3 regions of the Ferdinandcohnia sp. QZ13 genome follow, and region 2 is predicted to be linked to each of the others. Evidence: predicted binding sites of a transcription regulator. Region 2 holds the regulator's gene; each other region holds the start of a gene.

Region 1 (4,189 bases), on a different contig from region 2:
GCATTTGCTCCAGCTAGTGAGGAAACGACATTTGATTTATCTAGACCACTTGGTGTCACTACAAGTTTTCCATCCGAAAAACTGATTTTACTCCTTACAAATCTCGTAAATGGATTTGGTTTTGGAAAGTCGGCATCGAGCTCAGCTTTTAGTTTTAAAAGATGCGGGTTGGTAGAAAATAATCTTGTTCGGACTACCGGTCTAACGTATAATTCGAAGCCAACATAACAAGCAGAAGGATTTCCAGATAATCCAAACAATAACTTACCATGTAGTTGAGCAACTGTAGTGACACTTCCCGGTCTCATTGCAATTTTATTAAATAAGACTTCCGCACCTAATTTTTCATAAATCGCAGGAAGGTAATCATAATCCCCGACAGAAACTCCGCCAGTCGTAATTAAGATATCCACTTCATCGATTGCATTTTTGATTGCCTCAAAGCAAAGCTCAAAATCATCGGGGAGTTTTCCGAAATACTTTGGCTCCGCACCCGCTCTTTCAATTTGTGCACTTATCATATAAGCATTGCTATTTCGAATTTTTCCAGGTACAAGTTCCTCATGGACATCAAGCAGTTCTGTTCCAGTCGCATAAATACCGATGACTGGTTTCTTAGCAACTTCAACTTCATGGTAGCCAAAGGTGGCTAAAAGTGCTTTAACGCCAGGATTAATAAAGACGCCTTTTTCGACTAAGACGGAGCCTTTTTTGGTATCTTCACCTTGAAACGATACATTATCGCCAGATTTAAATGGTCGCTTTATCGACATGAACTTCCTACCATCACGTTCATATTCAGTTGTTAATTCAAGCATGACAACTGCATCACATTCTGTAGGCATTGCTGCACCCGTCATGATTCGAACAGCTTGAAAAGCCTCTACCTTTTTCGTTGCAACAGACCCAGCTCCAATTTCTTCAATTACTTCAAATTCTATCGGATTTTCTAGTCCCGCATTTGTTGTATCCATTGCCCGAACAGCAAAGCCATCATATGGTGACCGATCAAAATGTGGAACATCATGATCAGCGATTACGTCCTCCGCTAAAAATCGTCCATAACTAGCTTCTATTGATACTTTTTCCTTTGTCCCTGTACCTGCAAATTCCATTACTCGCGACACTGCTTCTGGAACGGGTATGGGTGTTCTTCTTTCGACCATCATTTTCACTCACTTTTTATCTACTTTTTTCCTATTGTAGTATATATTAGAAAAAACCACTACTTTCTTGCTGTCATTTCATTAAGATGAACGATTCCTTCTTCAAGTTTATCATCGACAACTTTGGCGTCCGTAATATGTTGGGTAATTAAATCATTGGCATTATCAAACAACTCTTTTGTTGTTGAAATTTCTTGCATAACATCCTGTGAATATACCTTTTGTTCCTCAATCGTATCTAAAACAGAATGTACCTCTTTTTGGACAGACTGAATGACAGACATAATATAATTAAATTTTTCAGTTGTATAAATACTTGCATCAACCCCTGAATGTACAAGGATTGTACTATTCGTTGTTGATAGTAAGGTTTCGTCAATCTCTTTTTGGATTGCTTTTGTAAGGGCACTAATATGCTCAGTACTTGAAGCGGTACTCTCTGCAAGCTTTCTTACCTCAGCCGCAACGACTGAAAATCCTTTTCCTTGCTCTCCCGCTCTTGCCGCTTCAATTGATGCATTCAATGCTAATAAATTCGTTTGGTCAGCTATCTCCTTAATGACTTGTACGATATTTTCAATTTCCTTTGATCGATTATTTAAATGGTTCATTTTTTCAGATGTATCTTTTAATTGGGAACCAAGTTCTTTCATAATAGATTCCACTTCTAATACTTGGTTTTTTCCTTCACTTGATTTTGCAACCATGTCTTCAGCAGCTAAAAGTAATGTTTGTCCATTTTCATATAATTTAGCAGAGTTATGATAGGATAATAGACTAAGCTCATCAACTCGGTCGAATTTAGACTTGATTTTACCAACCAACTCTCCGAGAACATGATGCTGACCATTTACATGCTCGTGCTGTTCAATTGTTGCTACAAGCTCTTCGTAAAAATTTTTAAAAAACAAAGATGTATTTTCTTTCTGTTGTTCTGTTTCCTCTTTTAATACTTTCATATCCTGTTTAAGTTGTTTATTTTCTTTCTCAAGCCCTACAATATATTGTTTACGAAAAAACATCGTTATGACATCTCCTAAGTTGCAATCTCTATTTGGCTTTATCGTACCAAACTTACTCCCTTTTAACCTATGATGCTCATCACATTTATCATCATTTATGACGTTTTTCTACATATGTGTGATACGTATCACCTCATTCTTCCTTTTTAACAGCTATTCTAAAAGTAGTTTACTAAATAGGAGGTAAGATCATGGAACAAACTTTTACAGAACAACATATCATTGGAGAAATTGTAACTGAGTTTCCGAAGGCTGGAGACCTATTCAAAAAACTTCGAATTGATTTTTGCTGTGGTGGTAACAGACCACTTATAGATGCCATAGAAGAAAGAAACCTTTCAAAAGATGAGGTTTTGTCAAAATTAAATACTCTTTATCAAGAAATGAAAGAATTAAATGAAAAAACAGTGGATTGGAAGGCTGCAAGCTTTTCAGAATTGATTGACCATATCGTAAATAAACATCACCGGTATTTAAATGAAGAGCTTCCGCAACTTAGCCCATATGTAACAAAGGTTTTGAGAGTACATGGCGGAAATCATCCACATCTTGCTAAAGTACATTCACTGTTTAATCAATTAAAGGTCGAGCTTGAACAACATACCATTAAGGAGGAAGCAGAGTCATTCCCTCTTATTCTTAAATTTGAAAACGAACCAACACCTGAAAATCATGAATTAGTGAAAAAACATGTAGCTGATCTAGAAGGTGATCATGACGAGGCTGGAACTATTATTAAAGAAATCCGTGACATTACAAATGACTTTCAACCACCAATTGGTGCATGTGGAACATATCGCCTAGTCTACCAGCGTCTTGAAGCACTTGAAGCAGACCTATTTCAGCACATACATCTAGAAAATAATATCTTATTTCCAAGAGCAGAAGCTGGGAATTAATTCTTACAAAAAAATTAAAAAAACCGCGATATTTCATACTTTGAAAATCGTGGTTTTTTTATGTTTATTTAAAGCTTGGAACAGAAGATGACTTTGATCTATTTGACTTTAATTGAATGAGTGGCTGATTTCTCTTTTTTACTTTTAGGGCGACAGGCTTCCCGATAAATACGCGTACCATAAATAATAGACAAATAACCATTCCTAGAACAAACATTGATTTTCCAAGCTGTTGTTGGGCTGTAAGTAAGTAATTATTACATAGTCTTGCTGGCGATACTGTATAAAGCCAACTCATCACAAAAATCATCGAAATGAGATTAGCCCAAATAAAGCCTTTACTAATGGGTCCAAGCAGTTTCCAGCTATAATTCAATAAAACCCCTGCAACAAATGATAAACTAATATATTTTGTAATCTCCATTACTGGTTCGTTCAGTGAAGCATCGATTGACCTTGGCAAAATCCAAAATCCGATAACACATATTGTAAGTAACATCCCTGCAATCCCATTTTCATTGAAGTAAAGGAAAAACTTTCGCCATTTCCTAGGAAACCCTTTTGCAAGGAAATAACCACCCCCTATTAATAATGGATATTGAATGAGCATCGTTCCCACCATGCTCTTTTCTAGCAATACCCTTACGTAAGGGAAAGAAACGAATAGAAGTAAAAGTAGTCCAATCAATAAATAACGTAAACGGTACATATTTTCACCTCTAAAATAAAAAAGTATCTAAGTATTCCACAACAGTTTGCGGTGTTTGGTAATCAAAGATATTAGTTAATTTTCCATCTGGGTTGATAACATAAAATGCTGAATTATGCTCATACCCTCCGTATTCATTCGGAATAACAATTACTTCAAGTGTTTTTAACACATCCTGTAATTCCTGCTCGTCCTGAATCGTTGCCATTTTCCACTGTTCCCCATCTGCTCCAAAATGGTTTGAATAGGATTTTAAAACCGATGGAGAATCATTCTCAGGGTCAAAACTTATACTTACCAGAACAACTTCTTTGCCAAGAACCTCTTTAGGAATGTTTTCGTAAATTTCAGCAAAATTCTGTTCCAAAACTGGACAAACATCCCCACAACTTG
Region 2 (4,189 bases):
AGAGACAAAAAGGATGGTCCCAGGATAATCAATTAGCGCATTTTCAAGTACTTCCTTACTATCAAGGTCAAGGTGGTTTGTTGGCTCGTCAAGAATGAGGAAATTTGACTTTTCCATCATCAGCTTTGCAAGAGCAAGTCTCGCTTTTTCGCCACCACTTAGGGTAGAAACGGTTTTTAACACATCATCCCCTGAAAATAGGAAATTTCCAAGAACTGTACGGATTTCTTTTTCAGGTTTAAGTGGATATTCATCCCATAATTCATTTAACACCCGTTTATTTGAAGTGAGGTCTGCTTGTTGTTGGTCATAGTAGCCAATCGTTACATGTGAACCGAAACGAATCGTACCTTTGACATGCTCGAGCTTATCGATAACCGCTTTTAATAGAGTCGATTTCCCGATTCCATTAGGACCTACTAACGCAATACTATCTTCACGATAAATATTGAAATTGATATTTTTGATAATAGGCTTGTCTTTTTCATAGGAAACAGAGATGTCTTTTGCACTTAACACATCATTTCCACTTTGTCTTTCAATTTCGAAACGGAAGGAAGCAGATTTTTCATCACCTGATGGCCTGTCCATCAGCTCCATTCGATCAAGCTGTTTTCGTCTACTTTGAGCGCGTTTCGTTGTTGAAGCTCTGACTAGGTTTTTCGCGATGAAGTCCTTTAGTTTTTCGACTTCTTCCTGTTGTTTTTCATATCTTTTCAAATCAAGCTCATAGTTTTCAGCCTTTAATTTTAAATAGTTGCTGTAGTTTCCAACGTATTTAGTACTTGTGTGTCTTGAAATTTCATAGACCTGGTTAACGACTTTATCCAGGAAGTAACGGTCATGGGACACGATTAAGAGCGCACCAGGATAGCCTTGGAGATATTGCTCAAGCCAGGTGAGCGTGCTAATATCGAGGTGGTTTGTCGGCTCGTCCAGAATTAATAAATCAGGCTTCGAAAGTAATAGTTTACAAAGGGCAAGGCGTGTCTTTTGACCACCGCTCAAGCTAGAAATTTTTGTTTCGTAGTCTTCTTCTGTAAAATGAAAGCCGTGTAGAATGGAACGAATGTCGGCTTCATATTGATAGCCACCCCGTTCTTTAAAATCGACCTGGAGTTGATCGTATTCTTCAAGGAGTTTTTGATAATCAGCTGGATTTTCAAAAACAGAGGGGTCTCCCATTTTTACTTCAAGGTTTCGTAAGTCCTTTTCTAGTTTCTGTAAGGGTGCAAAGACGGTAAGCATCTCTTGCCAAATGGTAAGGGTTGAATCAAGTCCAGTGTCCTGTGCGAGATAATCGATTGTGACACTTTTTGGCTTAATAATTTCACCGCCATCATGGGACATCTGTCCTGCAATGATCTTTAGTAGAGTAGATTTTCCAGCACCATTTCGACCAACAATGGCAATGCGGTCGCGAGTTTGTACTTCTAATTTTATATTCGATAAAATAAGATCAGCAGCAAAATATTTTTTGAGCTGATTTACTTGTAGTAAAATCATACTATTTCACCTCTTGTTTCTAACAACAGTGTATCTTATATTATCTTAATAGAGCAACTGCAATGATAATGTTCACACACGTTTCAAAGACAGATGTGGTAAAATAGTGTATAGTTTATGGGAGGGTTCGATATATGACATCATTTACCCATTTTAATGAGCAGGGGCGAGCGAGAATGGTCGACATTACAGAGAAATCTGATACTGTTCGTACAGCGATTGCAAAATCAAGTATTACTGTAAATAAATTGATTTATGAGCAAATCATAAATAATGAGGTTCGCAAGGGGGACGTACTTGCGGTATCTCAGGTTGCCGGTATTATGGCAGCTAAAAAAACATCCGAGCTAATTCCGATGTGCCATCCGTTGGCATTGAAGGGCGTCGATATCAGTTTTAGTTGGACGACCCAAGATGAATATACTTTACATATTACCGTATCAGTTAAAACAAAGGGTAGTACCGGCGTAGAGATGGAAGCCCTTACGGCTGCATCAGTTTGTGCGTTAACTGTATATGATATGTGTAAAGCAGTTGATAAAGGCATGGTGATTGGACCAACCTATTTAGCTGAAAAAACAGGTGGAAAGAACGGAGATTTTAAAAGGCCAGTAGCGGGGGAATAAACATGAATCTGGAACAGTCAAAAATACCACAAGCAACTGCCAAAAGGCTGCCACTTTATTATCGATTTTTAAAAAACCTGCACGCCTCGGGGAAGCAGAGGGTATCATCTGCAGAACTAAGTGATGCAGTCAAGGTTGATTCAGCCACGATTAGGCGTGATTTTTCCTATTTTGGTGCATTGGGAAAAAAAGGGTATGGCTATAATGTGAATTATTTATTATCCTTTTTTAGTAAGACCCTTGATCAGGATGAATTAACGAAGGTTACGTTAATAGGTGTTGGTAATTTAGGTACCGCATTTTTACATTATAATTTCTCAAAAAATAATAATACAAAAATTGAGCTTGCGTTTGATGTGGATTATAATAAGGTGGGCAGTAGTATTGGTGGAGTCAAAGTGCATCATCTAGATGATCTTGAAAAAGAATTGCCTGATGATGTCACAGTTGCTATTTTAACAGTGCCGGTTGGTGTAGCACAGGCGATTACAGATCGCCTCGTAAATAAAGGGATAAAAGGTATCCTAAATTTTACACCAGCAAGGATCAATGTACCCGAACATATTCGAGTCCACCATATTGATTTAGCTGTTGAGTTACAAGCACTTGTTTACTTTTTAAAGCATTATTCGAATGAAGAATAGAAATATAATTTACACTTGTTGGGAGGTGACTCACTGTGGGAAGTCTTGGATTTGGTAGTATCCTATTGATTGTATTTGCAGCGTTACTAATTTTTGGACCGAAGAAGTTACCTCAATTAGGAAGAGCAGCAGGTAATACATTGCGTGAATTCAAAAACGCAACAAAAGGTTTAGCAGATGATGACGATGATGATGTTAAAAAGAATGAAACTACTGATGTGAAGTAATGATAGGATGAGTCACATGAACGAAAAAGAAATGTCCGTCTACGATCATATTGGTGAGCTACGAAAACGACTGATTTATGTAGTCGTTTTCTTCTTCATTGTTGCATTAGGAAGCTTTTTTCTTGCAGAGCCGGTCATTCTTTACTTGCAAAATGCGGAGGAAGCAAAGGAACTGACAATGAACGCTTTCCGTATGACAGATCCAATTAAAATATATATGAATTTTGCCTTTATTATTGCACTTGTTATCTCCTCTCCTTTTTTACTCTATCAGCTATGGGCGTTCATCAGTCCAGGCCTGTATGAAAAGGAAAGAAAGGTAACCTTGAGTTATATTCCGATTTCAGTAGTCTTGTTTTTAGTAGGGGTGTCATTTTCCTATTTCATTCTATTCCCATTTGTTGTGAATTTTATGACGAGGTTAGCGGACCGCCTTGATATTAATCAGGTCATCGGAATTAATGAGTATTTTCAATTTCTGTTGCAGCTGACCTTACCGTTTGGCTTTTTGTTTCAGTTGCCGGTAGTTGTCATGTTCCTAACCAGACTTGGAATTGTCACACCGATGTTTTTATCGAAAATACGAAAATATGCCTATTTCGTTCTATTAGTAATTGGAGGGCTGATTACGCCTCCTGAAATAATCTCTCATTTAATGGTTACGGTGCCGTTATTCGGATTATATGAAATCAGTATTCTTGTATCAAGAAGTGCCTACAGAAAAGTGCTAAAAGCGGAAATGATGGCAGCGAATAGTATGGAATAATAGAGAAAAGCGGAAGCGCCTTGCTCAGCCCCGACAAGCATAAGAAAAGCCGACGTGAAGGATGCCTTTTATCCTTCTTGCCGGATTGGCTTATGACCTCGAGGGGCTAGGCGCTGAAGCTAGACAATAAAAAATAACCTCGTTTTGAGGTTATTTTTTTTCCTTAGTCACTTTTTTTATTTTGAAGTGAAGGGTAAACATTCTAATTGCCACACCAAAGTCAAATGTTGCGACAACTGCAAGTAAGATTGTGGAAAAGTTCCAGACTGTCTCCGTTGCACTATTAATTGCAATATAAGTAAATAAGATTCCCATTAATGCGTAAATGATGCCCATCGCAAAAGGTGAAGTTCTTCGCATAAATTAAAAGCCCCCAATAAATGTCTGTTGCAGCTTCTCGGCTTGCTTCATGATCCTTTC
Region 3 (4,189 bases), on a different contig from region 2:
TATGTCTGTTCAAAAATAAAAATTTGATTTTCTAAATAAAAATATTACTGAATTGGGGCTTAAAAAAGTAAATGAAAGAGTTAATAAATACAAAATTTATAGAGCTTATAGAAATATACAATGAAAAATTATATTTTGATTATAAACAACAAATCAATTTTTTGATTACGAATGGAAATTAAGTTTTAAGATTTCAATTGGAGTGAATAAGTTGCTTTTCAGAGACAAATGGCAGTTCTCGATGGACTATAAAAAGAAAAAATTAGAAGTAAAACTATTACTAAATAAAATGGTTATTCATCAATACATTACTGATATTATTAAATCATCTGTACAACTAAGGAAAATAAGCAACCGAGGAAGAATAATTACATCAGAAGAGATTAGGGGAGATAGAGAATTCTATAGAGATATTAATAAGCATATTGCTTTCGTGAGAAAAGATCACGATTTTTTTTTCTTTTTTATTAATGGCTTTAAATTACAAGGTATTCAAAGGGATTTTAAAGATTATAAAGATTATAAGGTAGTTGAGTTAAGTATTATAGCTCGATCTGAATTCCAGAATAATGCACTTATAAACAGTGAAACTATCTATCATGTTCAAGAGTTTACTATCATTGAAATTATAGATATATTTGACCTAAAGGCTAAGTGACTGAACAAGCAGTTATTCCGATACAAAAACAGAACCGTTTTTTAAATACTTAGTAGCAATATGATTAAAACTATTTCACTGATGGATTCGCTAAAAACTATATTAATATAATTTATTGATGATTAAATGAGCAAAGGAGAAACTTATTAAAAAGCAATTAGAAAGTGATAAATAGGTTTTATCACAATATTTATACAAACCAATTCGACTATTTTAAGGGGTTTTGTCTTTCTTCAAGTTTTATCCCATCAAAGAATAGAGTGGTATCAATAGTTTAATAGTTTTATCTCATGATTTATTATAATATACAATCATTACCTATTGAATAAAGACCAATTTAATACCACGATTGAACAGCTAGAAAAATACAAAAAGCTTTATGAAGAATGGCTCAACGAACCAATTCCCGAGGATATCGATGTGAAGGACGAGGATTGATTGGGACACGGGATTCCGCGTCCCAATCAATTTTTACAAGGGGCAGAGCACTGTCCCTAATATCCTTTTTTATAATCCACCACATTTTTCGGAAGTACGCCACCTTGGGCATAGCTCTTCAAATTGGGGATAAAGATATCTTCAATCACACGCTTTGTATAATGTTCAGTCGAACCAGAGGTATGTGGTGTCACAATCACATTTTCAAAATCCCATAGTGGGCTGTTCTCATCTAGCGGCTCTTTCGTGAATACATCCAGCCCAGCTCCGGCAATCTCACCAGAACGAAGTGCCTCAATCAACTCATCTTCAACGACAATTTCGCCCCGCCCAATATTAATGAAAAATGCAGAAGACTTCATTTGCTTAAATTCGTTTGCTCCAAATAAATGATGAGTTTCATTCGTCAAAGGTAATGTCACAACAACATAATCACATCTTGGCAGAACCTCTGACAACCGGTCTGTCGTATACATTTCATCGACGTAATCCTCTTCACGGCCAGAATGGCGCACACCAAGAACTGTCATGCCAAATGCTTTTGCAATCTTGGCCGTTTCTTTACCGATGTGGCCCACGCCCATGATTCCAATTGTCTTTTCATGAATCTCAAGCTTCATATCAGAATGGTGCCATTTTTTCTCCTGCTGATTTCTCACATATGTATGAATTTTTCTCGTCAATCCGAGCATCAATGCAAAAATGGTTTCTGAAATCGGATATGCATGAACCCCATTTGCGCTTGTGAGAAGAACTTGTTTCTTCTCCATGTCCGAAAGAGGCATGCTGTTAACACCCGCACTCCAGCTTTGCAGCCAACGAAGCTTAGAGTCGGAAAAAATGCAGCGATCCGCAATCTCCTTTTTCCAGCCGACAATTACCTCGGCATCTTTTAAATGGTCTAACCAAACAGACGAATCACGCCCAGCAACAATCTCCCAGCTAGGAATGATTGCTTGGATTTGTTCTAGATGAGACTGCTCAATATCTTGTGTAATAACTAGCTTTGACATGGTGTTCCCCCAATCCCAGAATTGATTTAATTTTATAATAATACAGACTGGAGTGCTTTACCAGCATTGGAATGGGGAGATGCAGAACAACTGTGTCAAGCAGGTGGGAGACGGAGGATGATGGTTCTCCATCCAAAATCACGAAGGACACCACTTTCCAGTTACTTGGAGCTCATGTGCACTCGGCTGCCATCTTTTCCTAGTACTAGAAATAAGTAACGATCAGTTTCTCGTCCCACTAATATTGACTAATTTTTGTTGAAATTGTGGCTAAAATAGTAACTTCTTTAATTTGTGAAATATTTCACATGACAACCAACCCTACACGTTGTATCATGAAGGTGTAAGGAAGTTTGTTCAGTAGTGAGCAATCGAACTCAAATAAAATCTTAATCAAAAACACATTTGAAAACCTTGTAATGGAGGTCATTGATAATGAAAGCATGGGCAGGTTTTAAAGAAGGAAAATGGCAAAAGGAAATTAATGTACGAGATTTCATTCTAGAGAATTTCACACCATATAGCGGGGATGAAGCATTTTTAGAGGGACCAACTGAAGCAACAAACGCTCTTTGGGAACAGGTCATGGAATTGACAAAACAGGAGCGCGAAAATGGTGGAGTACTGGATATGGATACCAAAATTGTATCTACGATTACTTCACATGGACCTGGTTACCTTGATCAGGGAAAGGAAAAAGTGGTAGGTGTTCAAACCGATAAACCATTTAAACGCTCTCTTCAACCGTTTGGTGGAATTAGAATGGCAGTCGATTCTGCAAATTCCTATGGGTTTGAAATCGATGAGGAGATTGTCAAAATCTTTACTGAGTATCGAAAAACACATAACCAAGGTGTGTTCGATGCGTATACACCAGAAATGCGGCTTGCAAGAAAAGCAGGAATCATCACTGGACTTCCAGATGCATATGGTCGTGGTAGAATCATAGGCGATTACCGCAGAGTGGCCCTTTATGGTGTTGACCGACTCATTGAAGATAAAAAGAAAGACTTTCTTGAAACCGGAAACGGAGCCATGACAGATGACATTATTCGTGACCGAGAAGAGCTCTCTGAGCAAATTCGTGCTCTTCAAGAACTGAAGGAGTTAGCTGTTTCCTATGGCTATGACATATCTGAACCAGCTACAAATGCGAAAGAAGCTTTTCAATGGCTATACTTTGCTTATTTAGCGGCTATAAAAGAACAAAATGGAGCTGCGATGAGTTTAGGGCGTGTGTCTACATTCCTAGACATCTATATCGATAGAGATCTAGCAAACGGAATTTTATCTGAGCAAGAAGCACAGGAAATTGTTGACCATTTTGTAATGAAACTACGACTCGTGAAGTTTGCGAGAACACCAGATTACAATGAATTATTTAGTGGTGACCCAACCTGGGTGACTGAATCACTTGCAGGTGTAGCGCTTGATGGTCGTCCATTAGTTACGAAAAACTCGTTTCGATTTTTGCATACATTAGACAATCTTGGACCAGCGCCAGAGCCGAACTTAACGGTCCTTTGGTCTGTCAACCTACCTGAAAACTATAAAAAGTATTGTGCAAAAATGTCTATTAAAACAAGCTCTATCCAATATGAGAACGATGATATCATGCGTGAAACGTATGGTGATGATTATGGCATCGCATGTTGTGTATCCGCAATGGCAATCGGTAAACAAATGCAGTTTTTCGGAGCAAGAGCGAACCTCGCAAAAGCATTACTTTACGCAATCAATGGTGGAATCGATGAAAAGCTAAAAATTCAAGTCGGACCAAGCTACTCACCGATTACTTCCGAGTATTTGGACTATGAGGAAGTTCTTCAAAAATATGATGTCGTGCTTGAATGGCTTGCAGGGCTTTATGTTAACACATTAAATGTCATTCACTACATGCATGATAAATACAGCTACGAACGTTTGGAAATGGCACTCCATGACAAAGAAGTTTTACGCACCATGGCATGTGGAATTGCGGGGCTATCTGTCGTTGCGGATTCACTAAGTGCGATCAAACATGCAAAAGTCAAAACAATTCGTGATGAAAATGGAATTGTCGTCGATTATGAGATTGAAG

What was found. The regulator Rex, encoded in region 2, represses fermentation and respiration genes when NADH is low (regulators of the CRP and FNR family bind a similar motif). The targets are predictions, from matches to a motif close to TTGTGAAATATTTCACAA.
Region 1: a site for Rex is predicted at 2,305-2,322, ahead of ric (iron-sulfur cluster repair di-iron protein). Genes of this name have one in related genera too.
Region 3: a site for Rex is predicted at 2,402-2,419, ahead of pflB (formate C-acetyltransferase). Genes of this name have one in related genera too.

The regions. Positions count from the first base shown of each region.
Region 1 covers NZ_JAVIVW010000001.1:1,180,413-1,184,601, forward strand. Annotated here, with positions in the region: gene RGU12_RS05710 (molybdopterin molybdotransferase MoeA) at 1-1,166, opposite strand, end outside; gene RGU12_RS05715 (methyl-accepting chemotaxis protein) at 1,226-2,188, opposite strand; gene ric (iron-sulfur cluster repair di-iron protein) at 2,380-3,087, shown strand; gene RGU12_RS05725 (DUF1404 family protein) at 3,152-3,796, opposite strand; gene RGU12_RS05730 (SCO family protein) at 3,807-4,189, opposite strand, start outside.
Region 2 covers NZ_JAVIVW010000002.1:43,690-47,878, reverse strand. Annotated here, with positions in the region: gene RGU12_RS11850 (ABC transporter ATP-binding protein) at 1-1,506, opposite strand, end outside; gene moaC (cyclic pyranopterin monophosphate synthase MoaC) at 1,641-2,132, shown strand; gene RGU12_RS11840 (redox-sensing transcriptional repressor Rex) at 2,135-2,776, shown strand; gene RGU12_RS11835 (twin-arginine translocase TatA/TatE family subunit) at 2,812-3,003, shown strand; gene tatC (twin-arginine translocase subunit TatC) at 3,020-3,769, shown strand; gene RGU12_RS11825 (YdiK family protein) at 3,920-4,129, opposite strand; gene RGU12_RS11820 (CPBP family intramembrane glutamic endopeptidase) at 4,133-4,189, opposite strand, start outside.
Region 3 covers NZ_JAVIVW010000001.1:2,145,353-2,149,541, reverse strand. Annotated here, with positions in the region: gene RGU12_RS10440 (hypothetical protein) at 242-658, shown strand; gene RGU12_RS10435 (D-2-hydroxyacid dehydrogenase) at 1,153-2,109, opposite strand; gene pflB (formate C-acetyltransferase) at 2,545-4,189, shown strand, end outside.